Regions from separate parts of the Streptomyces citrinus genome, predicted to be linked through region 2. Evidence: riboswitches for the same ligand, from Rfam matches in the RefSeq annotation. Region 2 holds a riboswitch; the other holds the start of a gene.

Region 1 (15,384 bases), 4.7 Mb from region 2:
GTCCACGGAATCGGACGGCCCAGCCGTCGATGAGGCCGTCCGCACCCTGCTGTTGCTGATGCCACGGCTCGTGGGCCGCGCCAAGCGCCTGCCCCTACCTCCCGCGCTCCAGGGCCTGGACCTGGCACCGCGGCACCTCTCGCTCCTGGCCCACCTGGAGTACGACGGCCCCACCAGCGTCAACGAACTGGCCGCTCGGCTGGAGGTGGCCCCCACGACCGTCAGTCTCATGGTCAGCGATCTGTCACGGCCGGGCGTGCTGCACCGCACCGCCGATCCCGACGACCGCCGCCGCCGCATCATCGCCATCGCCCCCGCCTACGCCGCACCGATCGCCGAATGGCTTTCCGGCAGCGCCTCTGCCTGGGAACGCGTCATGCGCGGCCTCGGTCCCGCGCAACGCGCCACAGTCGTCAACGCCCTGCACGCCTACGAGGCGGCCTTGGAGCAGACGGGCGACGAGCATCGGAACGCGCAGCCGCGTTAGCGGGCCGAGACCGGTGCCCCTCGAACCGGGATCGGCGCCACGGTTCTCGGTCCCGCAGCCGCACCCGCGGGGCAGTCGGCGCCGCGAGACGGCAGCGTCGGACGCCACGGCGACGGCAGCGGCCACGTTCGCCGCGACCTGACGGCCGCGGCTACCGCTCGAACGAAAAGCGGTACACCTTCGAATCCCGGCTCCGGAACCCGAGACGCTCGTACAGTCGGTTCGCCGCGGCCCGTTCCGGCCGTGAGGTGAGATCGACCGTGCGGGCACCCGCCTCCCGCGCGATCCGCAACGCCTCCTGGGTGAGCAGTCCCGCGACGCCCTGGCCGCGCGCCGCGCCGTCGACGACCACGTCCTCGACACGCGCCCGCGTCCCCGACGCCAGCGGCAGCAGCACCAGAGTCAGCGTCCCGACGATGCCGTCCGGCGTCCGGGCGACGAGCAGCGTATGGGCCTCGTACGACACCAGGCGCGCGACGGCCTCGTGATCGAGCGGCTTCGCCGACGAGGACAACTGCGGCAGCAACCTGCCGAGGGCGTCGACGAGTTCCTGGTGGACTTCCCTGACGATCTCCACATGTACGGTCATCCAGGGACCCTATCCACGGGGCGCGACCGGGCCCGGCACCGGTGACGCGAGCAGGGGGCCGGCGACACCGAATTGGCCTTGGCGCGCGCTCGGCGCTCTCAACTACCGTCTCCGACATGCGCATTCGTATCGTCGACGCCTTCAGTGACCGTCCCTTCGCCGGCAACCCCGCGGGCGTCCTGCTCTTCGACGCCCCGCCCGCTTTCCCCGACGACGCCTGGCTGCTCGACGTCGCCATGGAGGTCCATCACGCCGAGACGGCCTTCGCCCACCCGCTGCCCGAAGGCGGCGACGCCGACTGGGCGCTGCGCTGGTTCACGCCCGCCACCGAGGTCGACATGTGCGGCCACGGCACGCTCGCCGCCGCGCACGTGCTCCACTCCACGGGGACGACGAAGGGCCCCGTCCGGTTCGCCACCCGCAGCGGCGTCCTCGTGTCCACCCCGAACGAGGACGGTTCGCTCACCCTCGACTTCCCCACGGCCCCGCTGACCGAGGAGCCGGTGCCGGACGGCCTCGCGGACGTGCTCGGCGCGCGGCCGCTCTCCGTCCACGACACCGGCCGCTCGGTCGGTGACCTGCTGGTCGAGCTGCCCGACGAGCGGACGGTGCGGGCGCTGGCCCCGGACCTCAAGGCCCTGGCCGCGCGCTTCGAACGCGGCATCATCGCCACGGCCCCCGCCGAGGACCCCGGCCGGGGCTACGACTTCGTCTCCCGCTGCTTCTTCCCGCGCATCGGCATCGACGAGGACCCGGTGACCGGCAGCGCGCACACCGCCCTCGCCCCCTTCTGGGCCGGCCGCCTGGGCCGCACCGACCTCACGGGCCTACAGGCATCGGCCCGCACCGGCCTGGTCCGCGTGGCGCTGCGCGGCGACCGCACCCAGCTCACCGGCAGCGCCGTCACGGTCATCGAGGGCGAGCTGAACGCCTAACCCCCGCCAGATCAGAACGCGCAGCACGCTCAGGGCGCCTCCCCCTACGCGGTGGGCAGCCAGTCCACCTTCCCGGCGAGCAGCGCGTATCCGACGAACGCCCCGATGTCCAAGAGAGAATGGGCCACCACCAGTGGCCCGACCCGCCCCCACCGCCGGTACAGGTAGGCGAAGACGACGCCCATCGCGAGGTTCCCGAAGAACCCGCCGATGCCCTGGTACAGGTGGTACGAGCCGCGCAGCACGGACGACGCGACGAGCGCGGAGCCCGGCGTCCACCCCAACTGCCCCAGCCGGCGCAGCAGATACGCGACGACGATGACCTCTTCCAGTACGGCGTTCTGCACCGCCGAGAGGATGAGCACCGGGTACTTCCACCACACGTCGGGGAGCGCTTCCGGCACCACGGTCAGATTGAAGCCCAGGCCCCGGGCCGCCAGGTAGAACGCGATCCCGGTACTGCCGATGACGGCCGCGACCGCGGCGCCGCGCGCCCCGTCGAACCAGGGCCGCGTCCGGTCGAAGCCGATCGTGCGCAGGCTCTCGCCCTCCCGCAGCAGGAAGTGCGCGACGAGCGCGACGGGCACGAGCGCGCTCGCGATCCCGAACAGTTGCCATGCGAGATCCAGCCAGGGACGCCCGGGCGCCGCCGACGCGTTGAGGGTCGCGGCCTGGTCCTTCAGACCCCCCGGTTTGGTGACCGATCCGACAAAGCTGATCAGCGCGGACACTCCGCTCGCACCGAGCGACAGCCCCAGTACGAGCAGCGTCTCGTCCCGCAGAAATCGTCGTGAGAGCCGCTCATGGGGATAAGAACCGGCCACCGACCCCGCCTCCACCTGCACACCTGACTCCAGTTCAGTAATCCCGTCTCATCCCTCACGCCGCCCCGCTAGGGTCTCGAATGCAGGTACGAAGATCGCGCGCGACAGGCCGAGGGGGACGGCGCGCCGCAGTCCGGCGCACCGCACTCCCTCCCATGCTTCACCGCTTATATCGCAACTGCCTTTATGGCTCAGGGAGGGCACCACCGCCATGGGACGTCACAGCAGCATGCCCGACGAGTACGGAGCGGCCGCGGCCGACCCCCGTCCCCGGTCCCGGGGACGCGCCGTGGCCATCGCGACGGCCCTCGTCCTCGTCATCGCGGCGGGCACGGCCCTGGCGGTGCGCAGCGATCTGCTCGACCTCGGCAGCTCCTGCGAGGACGACGTCGAGATCGATCTCGTCGCCTCGCCCGACATCGCACCCGCCCTGCGCGACGCCGCCACCCAGGCCCGCCGCGAGCAGATCACCTCGGACGGCGGCTGCCTCGACGTGAACGTCGTCGCGCGCGACGCGTACAAGGTCGCCGACACCTTGCGCGCGGGCAAGGGCCACCCGGACTTCCAGGCGTGGGTACCGGATTCGAGCATCTGGCTCCAGCGGGTGACGCAGAACGCCAAGGCCACCGAGGTCACCACGGCCGGGAACGTCGCCTCGTCGCCGATCGGCGTCGGCATGGTGCCGTCGGCCGCCAAGTCCTTCGGCTGGCCCGACAAGACGTACGGCTGGACCCAGCTGACCGGCGCGACCATGCGGGAGGACCAGCTGCGGCTCGGTGCCGCCGACCCGGCCCGCAGCGCCACCGGCCTGCTCGCGCTGACCAAACTGGCGACGGCCGCGCAGAAGTCGGGCGACAAGGACGGCACCCAGGCCGCCGCCCTCGCGAAGGTCCTCTCGCAGCGGACGTCCGACAGCGACAGCCAGTTGATGGACACGGTGGCCCGCGACTCGTCCGGCACCGAGGAGGGCAACCCCCGGCGCAACGAGGCGCTGATCCTCTCCGAGCAGGCCGCGTTCACGCACAACGCCGACGTCGGCGACGCCGGCGAGCTCGACCTCTTCTATCCGAAGGACGGCTCTCCCGCCCTCGACTACCCGCTCACGCTGGTCGACGAGCCCGGCCTGAGCACCGACGAGAGCCGGGCGGTCGTCCGCTTCATGACGCTGCTCACCGCGCGCGAGGGCCGCTCGATCCTGGAGAAGCACGGCTTCCGCACCGACGGCGGCGCCTCGCCCGAGGCGGTCGCCGCGCAGGCCGGCGGCCGCACCCCGCAGCCGTACGCGGACCCCACCTCGGAACCGGCCGCCGACGAGCAGATCGAGCAGACCCTCGGTATGTGGACGATCACGGTGCAGAGCGCCCGGATCACCACGGTCGTGGACGCCTCGGCGTCCATGTCCAATCCGGTGCCGGGGAGCGGCGAGTCCCGGATGGAGGTGACCAAGGCCTCGATGCTGGCGGCCCTGTCGACGTTCACGCCGGAGGACGAGATCGGCCTGTGGGAGTTCTCGACGCTCCTCGACGGCAGCCGCGACTACAAGAAGCTCGTGCCGACCCAGCGCCTCGGCGACCGCAAGGGCTCCGGCACCGTACGCGACCGCCTCTCCGCGGCGTTCACCGGACTCCAGCCGGTGCCGGGCGGCGCGACGGGCCTGTACGACACGACGCTCGCCGCCTACAAGGAGGCCACGTCGTCGTACCGGGGCGGCAAGTTCAACGCGGTCGTGGTGGTCACCGACGGTGTCAACGAGGACCCCGGGTCGGTCTCCCGCTCCAGCCTCCTCTCCCAGCTGGCCGCGCTCTCCGACGCGGAGCACCCGGTGCCGCTCATCGCGATCGCCGTCGGCCCGGACACCGACAAGGACGAGATCGAGCAGATCGCCGAGGCCACCGGCGGGTCGGGGCACCAGGTCACCGACCCCGCCGACATCCAGAAGGTGATCCTGAAGGCGATCATCGAGGCCGGCGCCAAGTCCAACTGACCCCGCTCAGCCCAGCGGCACCGCCGGCGCCGGCAGCCCCACGGGCCAGGTGTGCACAGGCTCGCCGACATGCATCAGCTCGCAGTACCGGCGCGTGGTCGCCGCGAGCGCCGCGTCGCGCGCCAGTCCGCTGTCCAGGGCCCGGTGGTACGTCGCCGCCTGCCACGCCGCGCCGTTGGTGCGCAGCCGGCAGCGCTCCTCGATCACGCCCAAGTAGTGGTCGCGGTCGGCGGGTTCGACGCCCCAGGCGTCCAGGCCCGCCGCCGCGAGCGGCAGCAGCTCGTCCCGTACGAGGGCGACGGCCTGCACCTGCTCGGTCCCGCCGAACCGGCCCCGGCGCGGCCACTCCAGGCGCGCGTCGATGCCGTACCGGCAGGCCGCGTCGAAGTTGCGGGCGGCCGCGTCGAAGGAGAGTCGTGACCACACGGGCCGCGCGTCCTCCGCGAGCGCCCGTACGAGCCCGTAGTAGAAGGCGGTGTTGGCGATGACGTCGGTGACGGTGGGGCCCGCGGGCAGCACGCGGTTCTCCACGCGCAGGTGCGGGACGCCGTCGGCGATGCCGTAGACGGGCCGGTTCCAGCGGTACACCGTGCCGTTGTGCAGCACGAGTTCGGCGAGGCTGGGAATGCCGCCCGCGTCCAGGACGTCGAGCGGCTGCTCCTCGTCGAGGATCGGGAGCAGCGGCGGGAAGTACCGCAGATTCTCCTCGAAGAGGTCGTACGCCGACTCGATCCACCGCTCTCCGAACCAGGTGCGTGGCCGCACGCCCTGCGCCTGCAATTCGGGCGGCCGGGTGTCCGTGGACTGCTGGAACAGCGGCGGCCTCGACTCGCGCCACAGCTCGCGTCCGAACAGGAACGGGGCGTTGGCGCCCACCGCTATCTGCACCGCGGCCACGGCCTGCGCAGCGTTCCACACATCCGCGAACCGGCCCGGCGTCACCTGGAGATGCAACTGCACCGACGTGCACGCCGCTTCGGGCGCGATCGACGAGGACGTGCAGGTCAGCCGCTCCACACCGTCGATGTCGAGCAGGAAGTCCTCGCCGCGCGCGGCGACGATCTGATCGTTGAGCAGGGTGTAGCGGTCGACGGCCGACAGGTTCGCCGAGACGAGGTCGTCCTTGCCGAGCGTCGGCAGAATGCCGATCATCACGATTCCCGCATCGACCTCATTGGCCTTGCGGTGCGCATAGCCGAGCCCGGTGCGCAACTCCTCGGCGAGCTGGTCGAGAACACGGCCGCCGAGCCGGTGCGGGGCGATATTCACTTCGAGATTGAACATCGCGAGTTCCGTCTGGAAATCCCGGCTCGCGATGCGCTCGAGAACTTCGGCATTCATCATTCTCGGCATCCCGTCGGGCCCGGCGAGATTCAGCTCGATCTCCAGGCCCATGAGATTCTGGGGCCGGTCGAAGCGCTTCTCGTCCAACAGCCGCTCCAGCCCCGTCAGACACTCCTTCAGCTTCTTCCGGTAGCTCCGGCGGTCGGCCAGGTCCACCGCGCCCGCAACGACCTTCTCCCCCATGGAAGCGTCCCTCCTCGCACGGGCAGCCCGCTGATCCGGCCGCATGTCACGGTGGATGATGCCCAGGCAATGTGATCGATAACGCCCCGCACGGGCCGACGGGGCAGTACGCTCAAGGCAGTTACCCTGCGGCACATTCCTTAGGCATGCGGCAGCTCGCAGATTCACGGCACACACATCTGGTGAAAAACGCCGACAAGTATCGGCCGACCGCTCGATCGAAAGACTCCGAGGTCACGAGCGGGACGTCCACAGGAAATCCGCACAATGCCTGCATACCGTCACGCGAACGACGGCCGAATAGCACCTTGCCGAAACAGCTGAGCCTGCTAGACGAAACACTGTGTGAACAGGTGTCGTATAAACTCCGCGGACGAGACAGAGAGTTGGCGCCCGCGGCCGAGGCCCCCGCCCCCTCTGGCCCGCGTACCCCATGTGCATTGCGCAGCTGACAGCGCCGTCCGCTCGTCCCGCACCGCCCTCGCACCACGTGCCTGTCGAATGAGAGAGGCGACCCACCATGCCGCTGCATGTCCCTCCGGCTCCCGCGCCTGCCCTCCGCACGGTCCTCACGGCCCTCGGTTCCCCCACCGCCGTCCGCGAGGCACGCACCCCGTCCCTGCGCTCCGCGCAGGGCCCCGCAAGCCCCGAACTCCCGCTTCCCGTCCATGTGTTGGACCGGATCACCGAGAGCACCGGCCCCTCGCGCGCCCGCCTCACCGGCTGGCGTTTCCTGATCCGCTGCGGGGACCGTGCCGTGGCCGCGGCCGACACCATGCTCACGCCCGACGGCTGGGCCTTCTCGCACTTCTTCGAAGGCCCTTACGTCACGTCCACCGAGCGGGCGCTCCGGCAGGCGGAGTCCCTCACGAAGCCGTACCAGCCCCGGCTGCTCTCGGTGCCCGAGCTCTACATGCTCACCCTGTGGCTGCACGGCGACATCACGGCCGACGCCGCCGGCGGCCATCCGGCGGCCGACGACATCCTGGTCCCGCTCGCTCCCGCGCCACCCGGCATCGCCGCCCACCGTCCGCACCGGGTGTCCGAGCTGCTCCCGGTCCTCACGCACCGACTGACGCCCGCCCGGGCCACTCTGCTGGCCTGACGCGACCGGAGGATGAGGCCCGGGGGGATCCGGGCGATCCAGACCTGTGCCCCGCGCCGTCCGCCGTCCGGTCGCGGGGCACAGCCGTGCCCATCCGGACTAGCCCGGTCCGGCCACCCCGAACCACCCGAAGGGGCAGTGCAGTTCGGCTGAACCGTCCGCACGGGTGACGCGTCTCCATCCTGTGAGGACCGCTGCAACGAAATCCCTGCGGATTGACGCCCACAGGGCAACACTGGGTTCCGGACCGACTGAAAACGGGGGGCGGCCATGAACACCACACCGAGCCGCAGCACAGACGCCATCGCATCCATCACCGGCATCACTTCACAGCGAAAGAACCTCTCCATGTGCCAGCACCAGCCGCCGTGTCCGACAGCCGATTCCGCGGACAGGGAAGCCGCCTTGCCTGTGGCTCATCACCCGGAGCAGGGCTGGAGCCTCCTGTGCAACGGGGTCCTGCTCTTCGAGGACACCGGCGAGCTGCTGCCCAACGGCACGATCATCGCGCCGCACCGCCCACTGAGCCCCGTGGTCACGGCGGCCTAGAGGCACCTGCGAAGGCGTGAGCCGGTATCGACGTACGGCTCCGCCGCGGCTGCGCGACCAGCCATGACGCTCGGCCGGTCGCGCACCCACCTCGAACCTCAGCCCTCGTACGCGTCCATGGGCGGGCACGAGCAGACCAGGTTGCGGTCACCGAAGGCCTGGTCGATGCGGCGCACCGGCGGCCAGTACTTGTCGGACGCAGCCACACCCGCCGGGAAGACAGCCTCTTCCCGGCTGTACGCGTGCTCCCAGTCACCGCCGAGCATCCCGGCCGTGTGCGGAGCGTTGCGCAGCGGGTTGTCGTCCGCCGGCCACTGACCCGCGGCGACCTTCTCGATCTCCCCGCGGATGGCGATCATCGCCTCGCAGAACCGGTCGAGCTCGCCGATGTCCTCGCTCTCGGTCGGCTCGATCATCAGCGTCCCCGCCACCGGGAACGACATGGTCGGCGCGTGGAACCCGTAGTCGATGAGCCGCTTGGCGATGTCGTCGACGCTGACCCCGGTCGCCTTGCTGATCGGCCGCAGATCGATGATGCACTCGTGCGCGACGAGACCGCCGGGACCGGTGTACAGCACCGGGAAGTGCGGCTCGAGCCGCTTGGCGATGTAGTTGGCGGAGAGCACGGCGACCTGCGTCGCCCGCTTCAGGCCCTCGCCGCCCATGAGACGTACGTACGCCCAGGAGATCGGCAGGATGCCGGCGGAGCCCCACGGCGCCGCGGAGATCGGGCCGACACCCGTCTCGGGTCCCGCGGCCGGCTGGAGCGGGTGGTTCGGCAGGTACGGCGCCAGGTGCTCGCGCACACCGACCGGACCGACGCCGGGACCGCCGCCGCCGTGCGGGATGCAGAACGTCTTGTGCAGGTTCAGGTGCGAGACGTCGCCACCGAAGTGTCCCGGCTTGGCGAGGCCCACCAGGGCGTTCAGGTTCGCGCCGTCCACGTAGACCTGACCGCCGGCGTCGTGCACGGCAGCGCAGATGTCGGCGACGTGCTCCTCGAACACACCGTGCGTCGACGGGTACGTGATCATGAGGACGGCCAGCTGGTCGGCGTACTGCTCGATCTTGGCGCGCAGGTCCTCGACGTCGATCTCGCCGTCGTCGGCCGTCTTCACCACGACGACCTTCATCCCGGCCATCACGGCACTGGCGGCGTTGGTGCCGTGCGCCGAGGACGGGATGAGGCACACGGTCCGCTGCTCGTCGCCGTTGGCCCGGTGGTAGCCGCGCACCGCGAGCAGACCGGCCAGTTCGCCCTGCGACCCGGCGTTCGGCTGGAGCGACACCTTGTCGTAGCCGGTGACCTCGGCGAGCCGCTCCTCCAGCTCCTTGATGAGCGTGAGGTAGCCCTGCGCCTGCTCGGCCGGCACGAAGGGGTGCAGCTGACCGAACTCGGGCCAGGTGACCGGCTCCATCTCCGTCGTCGCGTTGAGCTTCATCGTGCACGAGCCCAGCGGGATCATGCCGCGGTCGAGCGCGTAGTCGCGGTCCGCGAGACGGCGCAGGTAGCGCAGCATCGCCGTCTCGGAGCGGTACTGATGGAAGACCGGGTGGGCCAGGTACTCGTCCGTGCGCAGCAGTCCGTCCGGCAGCGCCTCGGCGACCTCGGCGTCCAGCGTCTCGATGTCCGCCTCGACACCGAACGCGTCCCAGACGACGGCCAGTTGGGCCCGCGTGGTCGTCTCGTCGCAGGCGACCGACACCTGGTCGGCGTCGACCAGGTGCAGGTTGACGCCGGCCTCGCGGGCGGCGCTCACGACCGCCGCGGCCCTGCCGGGCACCCGCACGGTGAGCGTGTCGAAGTACGCGCCGTGCACGACCTCGACACCGCCCGCGGTCAGACCGGCGGCGAGCAGGTTGGCGTACCGGTGCGTGCGCCGCGCGATGGACTTCAGACCCTCGGGCCCGTGGTACACGGCGTACATGCCGGCCATGACGGCGAGCAGCACCTGGGCCGTACAGATGTTGCTGGTCGCCTTCTCGCGACGGATGTGCTGCTCACGGGTCTGGAGGGCGAGGCGGTACGCCTTGTTCCCGTCCGCGTCCACGGAGACACCCACGAGCCGCCCGGGCAGCGACCGCGCGAACTTCTCGCGCACCGCCATGTAACCGGCGTGCGGTCCGCCGAAGCCCATCGGCACACCGAAGCGCTGCGTCGTACCGACGGCGATGTCCGCGCCGAGTTCGCCGGGAGAGGTCAGCAACGTGAGAGCGAGAAGGTCAGCGGCGACGGTGACCACGGCGCCCAGCTCGTGCGCCTGGTCGATGACGGGCTTGATGTCCCGCACGGCACCCGAGGCACCCGGGTACTGCACGAGCACACCCACGACACCGCGCTCGGCGACCTCGGCCGGGATGCCGTCGCTCAGGTCGGCGACGACGATCTCGACACCGGTCGGCTCGGCGCGCGTCTCGATCACGGCGATGGTCTGCGGCAGGGCATCGGCGTCGACGACGTAGACACCGTTCTTGACCTTGCCGATGCGCCGGGACAGGGCCATGGCCTCGGCGGCGGCCGTGCCCTCGTCGAGCAGGGAGGCACCGGAGGTCGGCAGGCCGGTCAGCTCGGCGACCATCGTCTGGAAGTTCAGCAGCGCCTCGAGACGGCCCTGCGAGATCTCCGGCTGGTACGGCGTGTAGGCCGTGTACCAGGACGGGTTCTCCATCACGTTGCGCAGGATGACGGGCGGCGTGAACGTGCCGTAGTAGCCGAGCCCGATCATGGACCCGAGCACCTGGTTGCGATCGGCGAGGGACCGCAGCTCGGCCAGGACCTCGGCCTCGCTGCGCGCACCGGGAAGCCGCAGGGCCTCGGCGCTCTTGATCACGTCCGGCACCGCGGCGGCCGTCAGCTCGTCGAGCGAGCCGTAGCCGACCTGCGCGAGCATCTTGGCCTGCGCGGCATCATCCGGACCGATATGGCGCTGCTCGAAGGGGATTCCCTGCTCCAACTGGGAGAGCGGAATACGGTTGGCGGTCATGACGGAGGCCTCCTGGTCATTGCGACCTGCGAGGGGCACCACGGCGCGGGTACCCGGACGGCCTCCCCCTCTGTCATCTCAACCTGAGAGCTTCACCGGCCCGCCCGCGCAGCTGCACGAGGGCACGCCGGTTTTCACCGTCGGTGAGAGCGGGAAACGCACACCCCGCCCTGCTTTCCAGAGTGACCTCGTCCGTGCGGTACAGGGGCCTGAGAGATTCCGGGGAGGATTTGCTCCTTCGGCGCCTCCGACGACTGCTCGGAGGACTCTCCCGCACGGGGTCAGCAGCCGTCTGCCAGCCTACCAGCGGCTACTTGGCCGGAACCCTCGAGTGGCCGCCTTCCTCAATGTGCTCTTTCGTAGTGCTTACAGACGAGTTGCGATCAGCTGGAGGCACCGTGCAGACCGATGTCGATCCGCGCAATCTGATCGGCCGCAAGGCGTTCGACCGCAACGGAACCAAGATCGGCACCATCGACGAGGTCTACCTCGACGACGCCACCGGCGTTCCGGAGTGGGCTGCCATACGTACCGGCCTCTTCAGCCGCGACGCCTTCGTCCCCCTGGAGCCCAGCGAACTCGTGGACGGGACCCTGCGCGTCCCCTTCGAGCGCTCCCTGATCAAGGACGCCCCCGACTTCGGCGTCGGCCGCCACCTCTCCCCCGAGCAGGAGCTCCAGCTGTACCACCACTACGGCCTGGACATCACGGCTCCCCCGGGCCCGGACGCCACCTTCGGCCACATCGCGGGCGCGGAAGAAGACCCGACCTGACGCCTCCGCGCCCCTGAGGCGCCGCCCCTCCCCGGCCGCCGCCCGGCCGATCACCGGACGGGCCCTAAGCCCCCGCCGCGACATCCACCCCCGTCTCCACCGCGTCAGCCACGCCGACCCGCCCCACCGGCTCCACCAGCGGCAGCGGCTCGGCCGGCTCCAGCTCGGGATCGTCCACCCGGAACGTCCGCACGCGCCCGGGCACCTGCGAGTACGGCGTCTCGAACCGGACGGTGACCCGCCCGAGCCCGCTGCCCTGCACCCACCCCGCCCCGAACTCGGCATGCCGCACATCGTGCCCGGCCATCCAGCGCCGCTCGACGACCGGCTCGACCGGGGCCGCTTCCCCGACGACCTCGTCCGCCGCCGCCTCGGCGTCCTCGACCACCTCACCGGCCCGCTCGGCGGCGGCCGCCTGTGCGAACAGATCCTCCTGCGTGAAGTCGGCGAGCCCGCTGACCCCGACCCCCAGGAGCCGCACGCCCCCGGTCGTGTCCACGCCCTCCAGCAAGCGCGCGGCAGACTCCCGCACGACCGCCGGATCGTCCGTGGGCCCGCGCAGCGTCTCGGACCGCGTCAAGGTCGAGAAGTCGTAGCGCCGCACCTTGAGCACCACGGTCCGCCCCGATCTGTCGGCGGCCCGCAGCCGCTCCACACACCGGTCAGCGAGGCGCTGCACCTCCATACGCACCCGCACCCGGTCATGGATGTCCACGTCGTACGTGTCCTCGACCGACACCGACTTGGAGTCCCGCTCGGCGACGACGGGCCGGTCGTCGTGCGCCAGCGCCATCGCGTACAGATGGCTCCCGTGCGCCTTCCCGAGCAGCCGCACCAACTCGTCCTCGCCCGCCTCGGCGATCTCCTCCACGGTGACGATCCCGGCCCGCCGCAGATGATCCCCGGTGGCCGGCCCGACCCCGGGCAGGATCCGCACGGACTTCGGCCCGAGCAGCGCCCGCTCGGTCCCGGGCCGTATCAGCACGAGCCCGTCCGGCTTGGCCTCCTCGGACCCGATCTTGGCGAGCATCTTGGAGGCGGCGATCCCCACGGACCCGGTCAGCCCGGTCACCCGCCGGATGTCCGTCCGCAGCCGCACCCCCACGGCGTGCGCGGACGCCTCGTCCCAGGCCGTCTCACCGGCCTCCAGATCGACGAACGCCTCGTCCAGGCTCAATGGCTCCACCAGCGGCGAGAGCTCCCGCAGCAGCCCCATCACCTGCTCGCTGATCTCCCGGTACAGCCGGAACCTCGGCACCAGATACGCCGCGTTCGGCGCGAGCCGCCGCGCCTGCCCCATCGGCATCGCCGAGTGCACCCCGAACTTGCGTGCTTCGTACGACGCCGTGGCGACGACACCGCGCGGCCCGAGACCGCCCACGACGACCGCTTTCCCGCGCAGGCTCGGCTTCGCCGCCTGCTCGGCAGAGGCGTAGAAGGCATCCATGTCGAGATGCAGAATCGTCGGCGCGGTTCTCACATCTCCGATGCTGCCCTACGCCACTGACAACGCGGCCGTACGAGGTCACACGGCCCGGTTGCGTCGCCTCGCGAGCTCGTCCGCCGGGTTCGGCCGCACCAGGGTCTCCCCGGTGTCCACGCGCTCCCCGTGCAGCTGCGACAGGGCCGCGTCCACGTCCCGCCAGACCACACCCACCGCGATGCCGAAGATCCCCTGCCCGCCCTGGAGCAGGTCGTGCACCTCGGCCGGTGACGTGCACTCGTAGACCGTCGCGCCGTCGCTCATGAGCGTCATGCGCTCCAGATCCCGAAAGCCCCGCTCCCGCAGATGCTGTACCGCCGTGCGGATGTTCTGGAGGGAGACCCCGGTGTCCAGGAAGCGCTTGACGACCTTCAGGACGACGACGTCCCGGAAGCTGTAGAGGCGCTGCGTCCCCGACCCGTACGCGGGCCGCACACTGGGCTCGACAAGGCCGGTCCTGGCCCAGTAGTCGAGCTGCCGATAGGTGATGCCCGCCGCCGCGCAAGCGGTCGGCCCCCGGTATCCGACCTGCTCGGAAGCCGCGTCACCGTTCTCCCCCGCCACCACAGGAACCGCCTGTGGGCGCTGCGAAGTGTGATCGGCCGCGCTGCCGTGAAACGAGTACGGACCGCCCGTCGCCGTACCGTCGCCGCTGCTTCTCACGCCGACCTCCTCTTTGACCTGCCCTCTCGACGGTAGGCAGTCTCAGGGGGTGCGTCAACGAACGCCACACTCGCCACGCCGAGTGATAATCACCCTAGGAGTGGTTTCCCGTATCCCACCGCGGGGAAAGGCTTGTCGAATGCGCTGAGGCGGCCGCCGCTCGGCGACCGCCTCCTGATCACTGACTGTTGGTCCCGAAATCCTCGGGCGAAATCTGGTCCAGGAACTCGCGGAACTTCTCCACCTCGTCCTCCTGCTCGTCCGGGATCGCGATCCCGGCGTCGTCGAGGACACCGTCACTGCCGAAGATCGGCGTCCCGGTGCGCAGCGCGAGCGCTATGGCGTCGGACGGGCGGGCACTGACCTCGACACCGCTCGCGAACACCAGTTCCGCATAGAAGACGCCTTCCCGCAGGTCCGTGATGCGTACTTCCGTCAGCTCCTGACCGACCGCCTCCAGCACGTCCTTGAAAAGGTCGTGCGTCAGCGGCCGCGCGGGGGCCATGCCCTGCTGAGCGAAGGCGATCGCCGTCGCCTCCCCCGGTCCGATCCAGATGGGGAGGTAACGGTCGCCTCCCACTTCACGCAGGAGCACGATCGGTTGGTTGGAGGGCATTTCGACCCGGACACCTACGACGTCGAGCTCGTTCACACAGCAACCCTAGGACGTGCCCGGCCGGTTTGGGTAGTCGGGCATGCTCCGAGGGCCGGGCCCACGGCACTCGCCCGCCCTTTCCATCAGGGCAGACGCACCCCGAGAGCGGTCTGCACAAGTGCCGCGTGCAACTTCACGGTCAGCCCCGCCATCTCCGTGGCACGGGCCTGCGCGAGCGCTCTGGTCTGCGGATTGCGGTGCACCTTGAGCGGCGCGACGACGGAGTCGACCAGACCCGCCTCACGGTCCGCGGCCGCCCGCATGACGCGCAGATGCCGCGGCTCGATCCCGAACCCGCCCAGTTCGCCGACGAGCTCGGCGACCAGAACGGCCGAGGCGTCGTAACCCCCGTCCGGCAACGGGGCGATGAGACCGTACGACTCCCACTCCTGGAGGTCCGCCTCGTCGATCCCGGCGGCGGCGAGCAATTCGTCCCGGCCGACCCGCGCGGCCGTCGGGGCCTCGCCCTCGTCCGTCAGGTCGCCGGGGCGCCCAGGAGCGGGTACGGGCAGCGCCTCGCCCCGCTCCAGGGCGTCGAGCTGCTCCTTGATGACCTTCAGCGGCAGATAGTGGTCCCGCTGCATCCGCAGGACGTGAGCGAGCCGCTCGACGTCGTCGGGACTGAACTTGCGGTAGCCGGACGGCGTCCGCTGCGGCTCGATGAGCCCTTCGGACTCCAAGAACCTGATCTTGGAGATGGTGACTTCGGGAAACTCATCGCGCAGCACGTTCAGTACGGTGCCGATGCTCATCAGCCGACTGTCCGTGGTGGCGGTGCCGCTGCCGGCACCGCCCCTCGTCGTTTGCAGCATGGACCTTCCTGAAG
Region 2 (15,384 bases):
GCCGCGAAGGAGTCGATCGACGCGGGTCTGGAGACCGACCTGGAGACCGGGCTCGCCCTCGAACGCACCTGGTTCGCGGGACTGTTCGCGACCCAGGACCGGGAGACCGGTATGCGTAGCTTCGTGGAGGAAGGTCCGGGCAAGGCGAAGTTCGCCTGACGTACCCTCAGCGGGGGGCGTCAACTCCCGTACAGGCGAGCCGAGTTGATCACGTCCCTCGTTGGGGCGCATTATCCCCGCCTTAAGAGAACCTTAAGCGATTCTCGTCCGCGGCGATCAATGTTGGGTCGTGCACATGATGTCGTCGCAGGTCAGATGGGGCGCGAAGGCGCCCTATCTGCCTCCGGCATATGACAAAACCGCCCCCCGGAATGAGGCGTTCCGGGGGGCTTATTCAGCCGGAACGGCCCCGCGATCCGCTCCGGGCAGCCATCATGGAGGGCATGGCGGGGCTTGAGGGTGTCGAACAACCACGGCGGCACGGCGGTGCGACCGCCGCGCGCTGGTCTCCCGCGGTCGAGGACGAACACGCCCTGAGGGCACTGGAGTTGTTCGGAAATCCGACCGAGGCGGAGGTGCGGCTCCCGTCGCGCCCCGAGTCGGCGGCGACCGCTCGCCGCCTCGCCCAGGTCGTCGTCCTGCGGCACTGGGGGCTCTCCCCGAAGATGACCGAGGACGCCGTCCTGCTCGTCTCCGAACTCGTCGGCAACGCCGTGCGGCACACCGGCGCCCGCGTCTTCGGCCTGCGCATGCTGCGCCGCCGCGGCTGGGTCCGGGTCGAGGTGCGCGATCCCTCGCGCGGACTGCCCTGTCTGATGCCGGTGCAGCCGTTCGACATATCGGGCCGCGGCCTCTTCCTCGTCGACAAGCTCTCCGACCGCTGGGGCGTGGACCTGCTGCCGCGCGGCAAGACGACCTGGTTCGAGATGCGGGTCGCCGACCGCTGAGTCCCGTACTGGTGGACCACGCACGAAAGCCCCCGTTCTCGCCGTCGTACGGCGCCGCGGGGGCTTTCGTGTGGTGCGCCGTGGACAGTGGGGGTGTAGTCCACGGCGTCTGCTGACGACCTGGCCCGGGTCAATGGGGGTCGTGGCACCGATCATGACAGAAGGTGTCGGCGAGGTCCAAATGAATCCTTGGTGATGTGGCCCACGGGCCTAGTAAATGAAGGAGAAATGCAGAGGGTGTTCAGTATTCGTTAAGGCCCTCGGGTCGGTAAGCGGCTTTTGTCTGACATCCCCCTTAAATGGGGCGGGTGACCAAGGCAGAACCGCTGCGACGCCGCTCGGCCCTGCGCGTCGGAGCCGGCCTCACCGCCGGCCTCACCGCCGCACTCGCCACCGGCTGCGCCTCCGCCGAACGGACCCCGACGCCCGCCCCCACGGCCTCCCCGGCCCGCTCCGCCCGCCCCGCACGCGCCGCCCCCGGACCGCACCGCTTCCCCGGACAGCCCGCCCAGATCGACCACGGCCCGCGCACCGCCCCGCGCGTCGCCCTCACGTTCCACGGGCAGGGCGACCCCGCCATCGCGTACGCACTCCTGAAGGAGGCCGAGCGGGCCCACGCCCACGTCACCGTGCTCGCCGTCGGCACCTGGCTCGACGAACACCCGGCCGTCGCCCGGCGCGTCCTCGACGGCGGCCACGACCTCGGCAACCACACCCTGCACCACCGCGACATCAACGCCATGTCCGAGGCCGAGGCGTCCGCCGAGATCACCGGCTGCGCCCAGCGCATCCGCCGGCTCACCGGCTCCATCGGCACCTGGTTCCGGCCCTCGCGCGCCCAGAGCGCGTCCCCGCTCGTCGCCCGCCTCGCCCAGCGGGCCGGTTACCCGCACGTCCTCTCGTACGACGTGGACTCGCTGGACTTCACCTCGCCGGGCGCGAGCGCCGTCGTCGACACCGTCGCCTCGGCCGTGCGCCCCGGCTCCGTCGTCAGCCTGCACTTCGGCTACCAGGACACCGTCGCCGCGCTGCCCGCCCTCCTGGACCACCTCGACCGCCGCGGCCTGTCCGCCGTGACCTGCACGGAGCTGCTCTCATGAAACTCACCCGCCGCACCGGCGCCCTGCTCGCCGCCGCCACCGCCGTCCTCGCCGCGCTCACCGGCTGCGGCACCGAGAACGCCGCCGACCGAGGCAGCCAGGGCGCCGTCAAGCCGGTCAAGCCCGCCGTGCCGAAGCAGACCGTGAACGGGCTGCCCGGCATGCCGCCCGTCCTCAACCCGAAGGACGTGTACGCCGCCGACCGGCCGAACAAGCTCTCCCCGGTCGTCAAGGACTTCCCGTCGCGGGTCTACGTCCCCAACACCGAGTCCGACACGGTCTCCGTCATCGACCCCAAGACGTTCGAGATCATCGAGACGATCAAGGTCGGCCGGCAGCCGCAGCACGTCGTCCCCTCCTGGGACATGAAGACGCTGTGGGTCAACAACAACCGCGGGAACACGCTCACCCCCATCGACCCGAGGACCGGCGAGGCGGGCAAGCCGGTCGACGTGCACGACCCGTACAACCTCTACTTCACGCCCGACGGCAAGAACGCCGTCGTCATGGCCTCGCTCGACCGCGAACTGGTCTTCCGCGACCCGCACACCATGAAGATCAAGCACACCGAACCCGTCAGCTGCTACGGCGTCAACCACGCCGACTTCTCCCTCGACGGCCGCTACTTCATCGTCAGCTGCGAGTTCAGCGGCGAACTGCTCAAGGTCGACACGGCGAAGATGAAGGTCATCGGGCAGCAGAGGCTGCCCTTCGACGGCGCGATGCCGCAGGACGTGAAGATGTCGCCCGACGGCAAGAAGTTCTACGTCGCCGACATGATGGCCGACGGCATGTGGGTCCTGGACGGCGACACCTTCTCCAAGCCGACCCTGCTGCCCACCGGCAAGGGCACCCACGGCCTGTACGTCAGCCGCGACTCGAAGGAGATGTACGTCTCCAACCGGGGCGAGGGCACCGTCTCCGTCTTCGACTTCGCGCAGGACAGGCTCACGAAGAAGTGGAAGCTCCCGCAGGGCGGCAGCCCCGACATGGGCGGCGTCTCCGCGGACGGCAACACCCTCTGGCTGTCCGGCCGTTACGACGCCGAGGTGTACGCCATCGACACCCGTACGGGCGCCCAGGTGGCCCGGATCCCGGTCGGCTCGGGGCCGCACGGCCTCGCGGTCTACCCGCAGCCGGGCCGCTACTCCCTCGGCCACACCGGGATCTTCCGCTAGACGGGGCCCTGGGCGTGGCGCAGCATCAGCGCCTCGGAGCCGACCGGGCGGTACCCCGCCGCCTGGAACACCCGCACGCTGCGCGCGTTGCCCGGCGACTGCTGCGACCACACGAACTCCTCCGGGACCAAGTGCCGGGCGGCCACCGCCAGTTGCCGCCCGAGCCCCGGTGGCGCCCGGCCTCGTCCACCTCGATCGCCGCCTCCCAGCGCCCGGCGACCCCGCGCCCCAGCACCAGCACGCCCCCGGCGTCCCCCGCCGCCTCCCACACCCGTACGTCGTCACGGTGATCCAGCGCCCGGGTCACCCGGGGGTGCTCGCGGTCGCGGATCTCGCGCAGCGCCAGCGGCGGCTCACCGGGCAGCGCCGCGGCCACCGTCAGCAGGTCGATCGTGTCGTGGGCCCGCCCGGTACGGTCCATGAACGCGGCCAGGAACCGGGCGTTCATCGTCGCCGCGAACGCGTCGCAGTCCACCGCGGCCAGCGTCTCGCGCACCCACTCCTCGGACTCGTCCGTGAACACCACGCTGTGCGCCGTGAACGCCAGCACCCCCGCGTCCCGCGCGGACGGCTGCGCGACGACCGTCGTCGTGCCGTCCGGCGCCGGGAAGACGCCCTTCGCCGCCGCGTCCAGAATGTCCCGCAGACTCATCCCCGTACTCCTCACTTGAGTCTCCACCCACTGGAAGGCCCAGACTCCTCGACATGATCGACGACAGCACGCGGCTGCTCACGATCGGCCAGTTGGCCCGCCGCACCGGTCTCACGGTGCGCACCATCCGCTTCTGGTCCGACGAGGGCGTCCTGCACCCCGTGACCCGCAGCGACGGCGGCTACCGACTGTACGACGCCGCGTCCGTGGCCCGTCTCGAACTGATCCGCACGCTGCGGGAGCTCGGCCTCGGCCTCGACGACGTACGCACGGTGCTGGCCGGGGACGCGGACATCGCCGCCGTCGCCGCCGCCCACGTGGCGGCGCTCGACGCGCAGATCCGTTCGCTGCGGCTGAGCCGGGCTGTCCTGTCGACCGTCGCGAAACGTGGTTCGAGCACCGAGGAGATGGCCCTGATGAACAAACTGGCACGACTGAGCGCCGGCGAACGCAAGCACATCATCGACGACTTCATGGAGCAGACCTTCGGCGGTCTCGACGCCGCCGACCCCGACATCCGCAACCGGATGCGGGTCATGGTCCCCGATCTGCCGGACGACCCGACATCCGAGCAGGTCGACGCCTGGGTCGAACTGGCCGAGCTGATGCAGGACCCGGACTTCAGGGCCCATATGCGCGGCATGATCGAGTTCAACGCGGCGGACCGCGGCCCCGACGTGACGCCCGGCAGCTCGCTGTGGTTCATGAGCCGCCTGGTGCACCTGGCCGGCGAGGCCCGCAAGCGCGGCGTCGCCCCCGAGTCGCCGGAGGCGGGCGAGATCCTGCGCGGCCTGGTGGGCACCGCTGACCTGGGCGAGGTCCTGGAGCGGATGGAGGCGGCCGCCAACGAGGACGTGGCCCGGTTCCGTGATCTGGTCTCCCGCGTCCGCGGCCTGGAGACGCTGCCCCGGCACGAGGCGGAGTTCGCCTGGGTACTCGCTGCACTGCGGTGCCGGACGGCCGGATAATCTGACCTTCGTCAACACAGCAGTACGTAAACGAGGGGTGGTCCCGGTGGCGGACATCGAGGAAGCACGCAAGGCGTTCGAGCGGTTCGACGCGGACGGTGACGGCTTCATCACGGCGGCCGAGTACAAGAGCGCCATGGCGCAGATGGGCGACTTCAACGTCACGGAGTCGGTGGCCGAGGTCCTCATCGCCCGCCAGGACGCCAACGGCGACAAGCTGCTGTCCTTCGACGAGTTCTGGGCCAACCTGAGCAAGGCCTGAGCCCTGCCCGCACGTCTCGTCCGCCGTCCCCGAGCCCGGGGGCGGCGGACGTGTCGCTGCTCACGCTGCTCGGGCTCGGCCCCGAGGAGGACGCCGTCCACCGGCTCCTCGCCGACCGGTCCGACAGCGAACCGGCGTCCCTGACCGCCCGTTGACCCGCGACGAGGTCGACAGCGCCCTCGACGCGCTCGTCGAGCGCGGCCCGGCCGGTGCTCGGCTCGGCGCGGACGCGGTCGCCCCGCGCTACCGCCCCGCCTCCCCGGTGCTCGCGCTCGGCCCGCTCCTCGAAGCCCGCCGCGGCGCGCTCCACCAGGTCGAGCGAGCACTTCGTCACCGAGCTGCCCGAACGGCACCGCGCGGCCCGGAACCGTGCCTCCGGCGCCCGCGTCGAGGTGCTGTCGGGCGCCGCCGTCTGATCACCACGGGGCGCGAGGCGCAGCACGAGGTCTCCGTGCGGTCAAGAAGCCCTCCGGTACCGGCCCGGAGCCACCCCGAACTCCCGCTTGAACGCCTTGGCGAACGCGAACTCCGAGGCGTAGCCCGCCCGTTCGGCCACCACGCGCAGCGGCACGTCCTCCTCGCGCAGCTGCCGCCCCGCCACCGTCATCCGCCACCACGTCAGATACGCCAGCGGCGGCATGCCCACCTCCGCGCCGAACCGCCGCGCGAACGCCGCCCGCGACAGACCGCCCAGACCCGCGAGCTCCGCCACCGTCCACGGGTGTGCCGGATCCGCGTGCATCGCCCGCAACGCGGCGGCCAGCGGCGGCTCGGTGAGCGCCGCCGACCAGCCGGAGGCGTGCGCACCCGCGTCGTCCCGGCCCAGCCACCAGGCCCGCAGGATGTACAGCAACAGCGTGTCGAGGAGCGCCGAGACGATCGTGTCCGAACCGGGGCGCGGCCCGTCCAGCTCCTCGCCGAGCAGTTCGACCGCCGCCCGCAGCGACCGGTGCGCGCCCACGTGCGCCGGCAGATGCACCACGTCCGGCAACTCGTCCAGCAGCGGATGCGCCCGCGCCCGGTCCAGGAGGTACGCGCCGCACAGCATCACCGTGTCGGGCGTCGGGCCGACGCGCGGCCGGGGCGCGGGCGCGGGCCAGCTGCCGTCCGGTTCGAGCCTGAACTCCTCGACCTCCGCGCCCAGTTCGCTCACCACCGTGTGCCCGCGCCCGTGCGCGAGGAACACCACGTCACCGGGGCCGAGCGCCACGGCCCGCTCCTCGTCCGCCTCCGGCAGCAGCCACGCCGAGCCGCGCAGCAGCACATGGAACCCGGCGCCGTCATAGGCGTCGAACCGGCTGCCCCACGGGGCGAACTTGTCCCGGAGCGCCGAGTGCGGCCGCCCGAGCCGCATCGCGGCGATCGCGTCGCTGAGTACGTCCATCCGGCCACCGTAGCGCGGGAGTTGAGGCGGTGAGACGTACGGACATGAAAGCGAGACCGGCAGGCATGGATCGTCTCGCCCGGCGTCCATACGGTCGACGCATGACCCACACCACGCTTCCCGCCACCGCCCGCGCCGTCCTCTTCCACGAACTCGGCGGCCCCGACGTCCTGCACATCGAGGACGTACCACTGCGCAGCCCCGGTCCCGCCGAACTCCTCATCCGCGTCAAGGCGTTGGGTCTCAACCGCGCGGAGGCGCTGTTCCGCTCGGGCGAGTACTACTACCTGCCGACGCTCCCCGGATCGCGGCTCGGCTACGAGGCGTCCGGCGTCGTCGAGGCCGTCGGCGACCAGGTCACCGGCTTCCGGCCCGGCGACCTCGTGACGACGGGCCCCGGCATCGAGATGGGCGCGCAGGGCGTCTACGGCGACCGGATCGTGCTGCCCGAGACGGCGGTCGTGCCGCGGCACTCCTCCGTCGACGCGATCACCGGGGCCGCGGCCTGGCTCACGTACACGACGGCTTATGGCGGCATGGTCGAGACGGGCGGTCTGCGCCCCGGCGACCACGTCGTCATCACCGGCGCCTCCAGCGGAGTCGGCACCGCCGCGATCCAGGTGGCCCGGCGGATCGGCGCGATCCCCGTCGCCACGACCCGCACCGCGGCGAAGAAGCAGGCCCTGCTCGACCTCGGAGCCGAGCACGTCGTCGTCACCGACGGCGACGACCTGGCGAAGGAGGTCCGGCGGATCACCGGAGACGGCGCCGACCTCCTCTTCGACGCGATCGGCGGACCCGACCTCCCGCACCACGCCGCGGCGTTGCGCAAGCGCGGCACGATCGTGGTCTACGGCTGGCTGAACGGGACCATCGCCTTCCCGATGAACTGGCCGCAGACCATCCACACCTACGCCAACTTCGACCTGCCCGAGGACGGCAGGCGCCGCGCCGAGGCGTTCCTCGACGCGGGCCTGCGCGACGGGGGCCTGCGCCCGCCGATCGCGGAGGTCTTCGACGGCCTCGACCGCATCCGGGACGCGCACCGCCTGATGGAGTCGAACACCCACACCGGAAAGATCGTCGTCACTCTTTGAGCCCAGTGCCGGAATAGCCCGCGGGGCGCGAGGGTTCGCACTCCATGCACATGCATGAATCTCCGAAGCGTGACCGGAACGCGAACTCCTGAAGGGCTGAGCACCATGAAGATCGGCATCATCGGCGCGGGCAACATCGGCGGCAACCTCACCCGGCGCTTCACCGCCGCGGGACACGACGTGCACGTCGCGAACTCCCGCGGCCCGCAGACCCTCACCGCGCTCGCCGAGGAGACCGGCGCGACGCCCGCCACCCTGGAGGACGCGGTACGCGACGCGCAGGTCGTGGTCGTCACCATCCCGCTCAAGGCCGTACCGAACCTCCCCAAGGGCCTCCTGGACACGGCCGCTCCCGATGTCACCGTCATCGACACCGGCAACTACTACCCCCAGCAGCGCGACGGGAAGATCGAGGGCATCGAGGACGAGGGCCTCACCGAGAGCCGCTGGACGGAGCGCCAGCTCGGCCACCAGGTCGTCAAGGTCTTCAACGGCACGTACGCCGCCGACCTCCTCGACAAGCCCCGCCCGCAGGGCGACCCGGCCCGCGTCGCCCTGCCGATCGCGAGCGACGACACCGCCGCCAAGCAGGTCGTGACGTCCCTCCTCGACGAGATCGGCTTCGACGCGGTCGACGCCGGCGGGCAGGACGAATCCTGGCGCCAGCAGCCCGGCACCCCCGTCTACGGCCTGGCCGCCGACGCGGCGTCCGTGCGCAAGGCCCTCGACGAGGCATCCCCGACCCGCACCGCCGAGTGGCGCGCCTGACCCGCAGCCGCCCCGGCCCCCGTCAGGGCGTGGCCCACTCGCGCAGCGCCTGCGCGCTCGCGAAGTCGGCCACGTCCTTGTCGAGGGGCCGGTCCGTGTACTGGTGGATCACCCAGTCCGCCTTGATGCGCGGCTTGCCCGCGGTGACGTAGTCGGCGATCCAGAGCCCGTCACCGGCGTAGGACGTCGTGTCCCTGTTCAGCCAGTAGTCGCGGTTGCAGTAGAGCAGCACCCGATGGCCCGGACGCAGCCGCTTCACCTCTTTGATGAACCGGTCCTTCTCCGCATTCGAAGCCCGCGTGCCCTCTCCCGTCGTCTCCCAGTCCACGGCCAGCAAGTCTCCCGATTTCTCAGGGGCTCTGCTCACGAAGTACTCGGCCTGCGCCGTGAGGTTCCCGGGCCACAGGAAGTGGTAGAAGCCGACGACACAGCCCGCGTCACGGGCCCGCTTCGTCTGGGCGGCCAGCCGCGGATTGACGTACGAACGGCCCTCCGTCGCCTTGATGAAGACGAACGCCAGGCCGTCCGCGTCGAACGTGGACTGGTGCGAACTGACGTCGATTCCACGGATCATGCGGGCCTCCCGGTCGGTGGGGCGACGAGGTCGAACGTCCATCGTGCCAGCACCCGACAGGCATGAGTGGCCGCAATCTTGGAACACGCTTTGCCACACCGCATGCAACTACCGTCGCCGCTCGGGCTGTCTCACAGGGAGTCGGACATGTACGGAGTCGGCCCCTGTCCAGGGGCCCGGGGTGACGGAGATCGGGGCAGGTCGTGGGACGGCGCAAGGGCACTGGCATAGGAATCGCGCTCGTGACGGTCGCGGCGCTGACAGGCGTGAGCGCCTGCGGCGGCGGGAGCGATGACGCGGCGGGCGGGCACGACGGGAAGGGGGCGGGCAAGGGGAAGGCGAGCGCGAGCGCCAAGCCGTCGCCGACCAAGCCCAAGGGCCCGCCGATGCTCCTGGAGACGATCACCCCGCAGACCGGCGCCAAGGTCGGCGTGGCCATGCCGATCTCGGTGGTGTTCACCAACCCCGTGGCGGCGAAGGCCCGCGCAGGCGTCGAGAAGCACATGAAGGTGAGCGCCTCGCAGCCGGTGGAGGGCGCCTGGCACTGGTTCGGCGACAAGCGCGCCGACTGGCGCCCGAAGGAGTACTGGCCCTCCGGTACGAAGGTGAAGGTCGTCGCCGACATGGAGGGCGTCAGCAACGGCAACGGCCGGTACGGCGTCCACGACTACACGCACACGTTCACCGTCGGCGACGACGTCCGCGCCGCCGTCTCCGTCAGCGGCCACACCATGAAGGTCACCAGGAACAACGCGACCCTGCGCACCCTGTCCATCAACGCGGGCAGCGCCGAGTACCCCACCTGGAACGGCACGATGGCCGTCATCGACAAGCAGGAGAAGGTCCACATGACCTCGTGCAGCGTCGGTATCAGCTGCGACAAGGGCAGCCCCAACTACTACGACCTGACGCTGCCCTGGGACGTCCACCTCACGCAGTCCGGCACCTACGTCCACTACTCGACCGGCGACCCGAACCCGGGCAGCGGCAGCGCGCGCGGCTCGCACGGCTGCGTGCACCTGTCGATGTCCGACGCCAAGTGGTTCTACCAGCAGGTCAAGCAGGGCGACCCGGTCACGATCACCGGCTCCCCGCGCGCCAAGGCCCCCGCCGACAACGGCTACGCGGCCTTCAACCTGAGCTGGGACCAGTGGCTCGCGGGCAGCGCGTCGGGGGAGTCCGCGGCAGCGAACCTCTGAGCACTGTCAGCACTCGATGATGTTGACGGCGAGCCCGCCCCGCGCCGTCTCCTTGTACTTGACGGACATGTCGGCCCCGGTCTCCTTCATGGTCTTGATGACCTTGTCGAGGGAGACCTTGTGGCTGCCGTCGCCGCGCATCGCCATCTTGGCCGCGGTGACGGCCTTGACCGCCGCCATGCCGTTGCGCTCGATGCACGGGATCTGGACGAGGCCGCCGACGGGATCGCAGGTCAGGCCGAGGTTGTGCTCCATGCCGATCTCGGCCGCGTTCTCCACCTGCTCGGGGGAGCCGCCGAGGACCTCGGCGAGCGCGCCCGCCGCCATCGAGCAGGCCGAGCCGACCTCGCCCTGGCAGCCGACCTCGGCGCCGGAGATCGAGGCGTTCTCCTTGAAGAGCATGCCGATGGCGCCCGCGGAGAGCAGGAAGCGGACCACGCCCTCCTCATCGGCGCCGGGCACGAAGTTCATGTAGTAGTGCAGGACCGCGGGGATGATGCCGGCCGCGCCGTTCGTCGGCGCGGTGACGACCCGGCCGCCCGCCGCGTTCTCCTCGTTGACCGCCATCGCGTACAGCGTGATCCACTCCATGGAGTGGGCCAGCGGATCGCCCTCGGCGCGCAGCTTGCGGGCCGAACCGGCCGCGCGGCGGCGGACCTTGAGGCCGCCGGGCAGGATGCCCTCGCGGGACATGCCGCGAGACACGCACGCCTGCATCACGCGCCACAGTTCCAGCAGGCCGGCCCGGATCTCGTCCTCGGTGCGCCAGGCCTTCTCGTTCTCCAGCATCAGCGCGGGGATCGACAGGCCGGTCTCGCGGGTGAGGCGCAGCAGCTCGTCACCCGTACGGAACGGGTACTTCAGGACGGTGTCGTCCGGCACGATCGGGTTCTCGCCCGCGACGCCCTCGTGAGAAAGCACGGTCTCGTCGACGACGAAGCCGCCGCCCACCGAGTAGTACGTCTTGGTGAGCAGCTCCTTGCCGTCGGCGTCGTACGCCCACAGCGTCATGCCGTTCGCGTGGTAGGTCAGGGTCTCGCGGCGGTGCAGGATCAGGTCGTCGTCGAAGTCGAAGCCGATCTCGTGCACGCCGAGCAGATTGATCCGGCGGGACTCCTTGATCGCCTCCACGCGCTCGTCGGCGTGCTCCACGTCGACGGTGCGGGGGGACTCGCCCTCCAGGCCGAGCAGCACCGCCTTGGGGGTGCCGTGCCCGTGGCCGGTCGCGCCGAGCGAGCCGTAGAGCTCGGAGCGTATCGAGACGGTGCGGTCGAGCAGCCCCTCGTTCTTCAGGCGTCGCGCGAACATGCGGGCGGCGCGCATCGGGCCGACCGTGTGGGAGCTGGACGGGCCGATGCCGATCGAGAACAGGTCGAAGACCGAGATGGCCACGGTGGAACTCCAATGGTGGTGGTAGACGCCGTTGTCTGCCGGGACAAGCGGGGTGAGCGGGGCACAGCGTGACGAGGGACGTGGCACGGGGCACCCTGCTCACTTCCCAGTGTGCGGGGTGCCCCGAAAGTTCGTACGCCTCAAAGCGTACGTAATTGCTACAGGCCGGGGTACAGCGGGTGCTTGTCGGCCAGAGCGGTCACCCGGGCCTTGAGCGCCTCGACGTCGTACGACGGCTGGAGCGCGAGCGCGATGACGTCGGCGACCTCGCGGAAGTCGTCGGCGTCGAAGCCGCGGGTGGCGAGGGCCGGCGTACCGATCCGGAGCCCGGACGTCACCATCGGCGGGCGCGGGTCGTTCGGGACGGCGTTGCGGTTGACCGTGATGCCGACCGCGTGGAGGCGGTCCTCGGCCTGCTGGCCGTCGAGCTCGGAGTCGCGCAGGTCGACGAGGACCAGGTGCACGTCCGTGCCGCCGGAGAGCACGTTCACGCCGTGGGCGCGGGCGTCCTCCGAGGTCAGGCGCTCGGCGAGGATCTGGGCGCCCTCGATCGTGCGGGCCTGGCGCTCCTTGAAGTCCGCCGAGGCGGCGACCTTGAAGGAGACGGCCTTCGCCGCGATCACGTGCTCCAGGGGGCCGCCCTGGAAGCCCGGGAAGACGGACGAGTTCAGCTTCTTCGCGAAGTCCTTCTTGGCGAGGATGATGCCGCCGCGCGGACCGCCGAGCGTCTTGTGCGTCGTGGACGTGACGACGTCGGCGTACGGCACCGGGTTGGGGTGCAGGCCCGCGGCCACCAGGCCCGCGAAGTGCGCCATGTCGACCCACAGGTACGCCTCGACCTCGTCGGCGATGCGACGGAACTCGGCGAAGTCGAGCTGGCGCGGGTAGGCGCTCCAGCCCGCGATGATCACCTTCGGGCGGTGCTCCTTGGCGAGCCGCTCGACCTCGGCCATGTCGACCAGGCCGTTGTCGTCCACGTGGTACGGGACGACCTCGAACTGCTTGCCGGAGAAGTTCAGGCGCATGCCGTGCGTGAGGTGACCGCCGTGCGCCAGGTCCAGGCCGAGGATCGTGTCGCCGGGCTTGGCGAGCGCGAAGAGGGCGGCCTGGTTCGCGGAGGCGCCCGAGTGCGGCTGCACGTTGGCGTACTCGGCGCCGAACAGCTCCTTCACCCGGTCGATCGCGATCTGCTCGGTGACGTCGACGTGCTCGCAGCCGCCGTAGTAGCGGCGGCCGGGGTAGCCCTCCGCGTACTTGTTGGTGAGGACCGAACCCTGGGCCTCCATGACGGCGACCGGGGCGAAGTTCTCCGACGCGATCATTTCCAGGGTCGACTGCTGGCGCTTCAGCTCGGCGTCGACCGCGACGGCGATCTCCGGGTCGAGGGCGTGCAGGGACTCGTTCAGGACGGACTTCTCAGTCATGGTGCGGTTCAGCTCCCGGAGAACTCGGTGTACTCGTCGGCGGTGAGCAGGTCCTTCGGCTCGTCGGCCAGCCGGACCTTGAACAGCCAGCCGCCCTCGAACGGGGCCGAGTTGACCAGGGCCGGGTCGTCCACGACGTCCTGGTTGGCCTCGACGACCTCGCCGCTGACGGGGGAGTACAGGTCGGAGACCGACTTGGTGGACTCCAGCTCACCGCAGGTCTCGCCCGCGGTGAGGGTGTCGCCGACCTCGGGAAGCTGGACGAACACGATGTCACCGAGCGCGTTGGCCGCGTGCTCCGTGATGCCGACCGTCGCCACGCCGTCCTCGACGGCCGACAGCCACTCGTGCTCCTTGCTGTAACGCAGCTGCTGGGGGTTGCTCATGATGCGAATTCTCCTGTACGCGGGAAGGTGCTGGTGACGGCGGGGGAGGCCGCGGGGGCCCCGGGGCTACTTCTGACGCTTGTAGAACGGCAGCGCGACGACCTCGTACGGCTCATGCGTACCGCGGATGTCCACGCCCACGCCCGCGGTGCCCGGCTCGGCGTGCGCGGCGTCGACGTACGCGATGGCGATCGGCTTGCCGAGGGTCGGGGACGGGGCGCCGGAGGTGACCTCGCCGATCACCTGTCCGTCGGCGACGACCGGCATCCCGGCGCGCGGCACTCGGCGGCCCTCGGCGATCAGGCCGACGAGCTTGCGCGGCGGGTTCGACTCGGCGCGCGCGGCGGCGGCGACGAGGGCCTCGCGGCCCACGAAGTCGTCGCTGTGCTCGTGGGGGGAGGTCTTCTCGAACTTCACGACCCGGCCCAGACCGGCGTCGAAGGGGGTGAGGTCGGTGGTGAGCTCGTGCCCGTACAGCGGCATGCCCGCCTCCAGGCGCAGCGTGTCGCGGCAGGACAGGCCGCAGGGGATCAGGCCGTACTCCGCGCCCGCCTCGGTGAGCGCCTGCCACAGCTTCTCCGCGTCGGCCGGGGAGACGAACAGCTCGAAGCCGTCCTCGCCGGTGTAGCCGGTGCGCGCGATGAGCGCCTCGACGCCGGCGACGGTGCCGGGCAGCCCCGCGTAGTACTTCAGGCCGTCCAGGTCGGCGTCCGTGACGGACTTCACGATGGCGGGGGAGTGCGGGCCCTGCACGGCGATCAGCGCGTACGCGTCCCGGTCGTCGCGGACCTCGGCGTCGAACCCGGCGGCGCGCTCGGTGAGGGCGTCGAGGACGACCTGCGCGTTGCCCGCGTTGGCGACGACCATGTACGTGCTCTCTTCGAGCCGGTAGACGATCAGGTCGTCGAGGATGCCGCCGTCCTCGCGGCAGATCATCGTGTAGCGGGCGCGGCCGACACCGACGGAACCGATGTTGCCGACCAGCGCGTGGTTCAGAAGGTCGACGGCGGCCGGTCCGGTGACGGTGATCTCGCCCATGTGGGAGAGGTCGAACAGGCCGGCCTTCGTACGGACGGCGTTGTGCTCGTCACGCTCGCTGCCGTAGCGCAGGGGCATGTCCCAGCCGGCGAAGTCGGTCATCGTGGCGCCGAGCGAACGATGCAGGGCGTCGAGGGACGTCAGGCGAGGGGATGTGGGCGTCATGGCTGGTGCTCCCGGGCATGGCAGATGGCGAGGTAGTCCTCCCCATCTGTCATCGGAACCTGAGAGGTTCGCCCCGAGGGGCTTGCACCTTGGGTGGGACCGCCGTACGTCAGAGGGCGGCCCGCTTTTCAGATCTGCCTCGCCCGCGCGGTACGGGGCCTGAGAGATTCAAGGGAGGAACTTGCTCCTTCGGCGTCCGGCCACGAAGACGTGACCAGAACTCTCCCGCGCGGATTCAAGCGGCCGGTATGCAGTTGCGCGCACATCATTGCATGCCCGCGGAACGGGGAAACCCCTCGTAGGGCATTACCTTCTCTTTACACTTGGCGGGCAGAAGTGGCGTGACCGGAACGGGGAGGGCGATCGCGGTGCAGAAGGCAGCGGGAGCAGTGGGAGGGGAGGGGTGGACCCGAAGGCTCCTCTTCGCCAGGGCGGTGGCGGGAGACGGGCGGGCGTACGGGGCGGCGGTGGCGGGTGTGCGGGTCCCGCGCCAGCGCTCGGTGCGGGACCTGCGCGGCCGCGACGGCCGCACTCCGCGTCGGATCGGTTTCGCCGCGGGGGATCTGGTGGTCCTGTCGGGGCTGCCCGGCAGCGGCAAGTCGACGCTGATGCGGCGGGCCGTCCAGGTCGTGCGCATCGACTCGCAGGACACCCGCGAGCGCTGGGCCGCGCGGCTGCCGGGCGTGCCGTACGCGCTGTACCGGCCCCTCGTCCGTATCGCGCACTACGTGGGCCTGCGGCGGGCCATGCGCTCGGGCGCCAGCGTCGTCGTGCACGACTGCGGCACCCAGGCGTGGGTGCGGCGCTGGGTGACGCGCACGGCGGGGCGGCGCGGCGCGTCCGTCCACCT

What was found. Region 2 has a riboswitch for glycine ahead of gcvT (glycine cleavage system aminomethyltransferase GcvT). Riboswitches for the same ligand answer to the same signal wherever they lie in the genome.
Region 1: it holds a riboswitch for glycine, as region 2 does, so the genes downstream of both, gcvP (aminomethyl-transferring glycine dehydrogenase) here and gcvT (glycine cleavage system aminomethyltransferase GcvT) in region 2, are expected to answer to the same signal.

What each region holds. Positions count from the first base shown of each region.
Region 1 covers NZ_CP146022.1:1,236,409-1,251,792, forward strand. The annotation lists gene V2W30_RS05910 (helix-turn-helix domain-containing protein) at 1-487, shown strand, start outside; gene V2W30_RS05915 (GNAT family N-acetyltransferase) at 639-1,076, opposite strand; gene V2W30_RS05920 (PhzF family phenazine biosynthesis protein) at 1,193-2,011, shown strand; gene V2W30_RS05925 (type II CAAX endopeptidase family protein) at 2,056-2,856, opposite strand; gene V2W30_RS05930 (substrate-binding and VWA domain-containing protein) at 3,047-4,819, shown strand; gene V2W30_RS05935 (glutamate--cysteine ligase) at 4,826-6,346, opposite strand; gene V2W30_RS05940 (hypothetical protein) at 6,867-7,451, shown strand; gene V2W30_RS05945 (DUF5999 family protein) at 7,800-8,000, shown strand; gene gcvP (aminomethyl-transferring glycine dehydrogenase) at 8,099-10,984, opposite strand; glycine riboswitch at 11,172-11,268, opposite strand; gene V2W30_RS05955 (PRC-barrel domain-containing protein) at 11,383-11,757, shown strand; gene V2W30_RS05960 (DNA polymerase IV) at 11,822-13,237, opposite strand; gene V2W30_RS05965 (MerR family transcriptional regulator) at 13,283-13,903, opposite strand; gene V2W30_RS05970 (bifunctional nuclease family protein) at 14,082-14,555, opposite strand; gene V2W30_RS05975 (MerR family transcriptional regulator) at 14,642-15,370, opposite strand.
Region 2 covers NZ_CP146022.1:5,943,359-5,958,742, forward strand. The annotation lists gene V2W30_RS27705 (enoyl-CoA hydratase/isomerase family protein) at 1-159, shown strand, start outside; gene V2W30_RS27710 (ATP-binding protein) at 444-947, shown strand; gene V2W30_RS27715 (polysaccharide deacetylase family protein) at 1,247-2,047, shown strand; gene V2W30_RS27720 (YncE family protein) at 2,044-3,225, shown strand; partial or broken gene V2W30_RS27725 (GNAT family N-acetyltransferase) at 3,222-3,877, opposite strand; gene V2W30_RS27730 (MerR family transcriptional regulator) at 3,931-4,845, shown strand; gene V2W30_RS27735 (EF-hand domain-containing protein) at 4,892-5,107, shown strand; gene V2W30_RS27740 (AraC family transcriptional regulator) at 5,565-6,491, opposite strand; gene V2W30_RS27745 (zinc-dependent alcohol dehydrogenase family protein) at 6,593-7,588, shown strand; gene V2W30_RS27750 (NADPH-dependent F420 reductase) at 7,658-8,356, shown strand; gene V2W30_RS27755 (glycoside hydrolase family 25 protein) at 8,379-8,930, opposite strand; gene V2W30_RS27760 (L,D-transpeptidase) at 9,134-10,129, shown strand; gene V2W30_RS27765 (L-serine ammonia-lyase) at 10,136-11,521, opposite strand; gene glyA (serine hydroxymethyltransferase) at 11,680-12,945, opposite strand; gene gcvH (glycine cleavage system protein GcvH) at 12,954-13,331, opposite strand; gene gcvT (glycine cleavage system aminomethyltransferase GcvT) at 13,398-14,534, opposite strand; glycine riboswitch at 14,571-14,672, opposite strand; glycine riboswitch at 14,673-14,772, opposite strand; gene V2W30_RS27785 (AAA family ATPase) at 15,002-15,384, shown strand, end outside.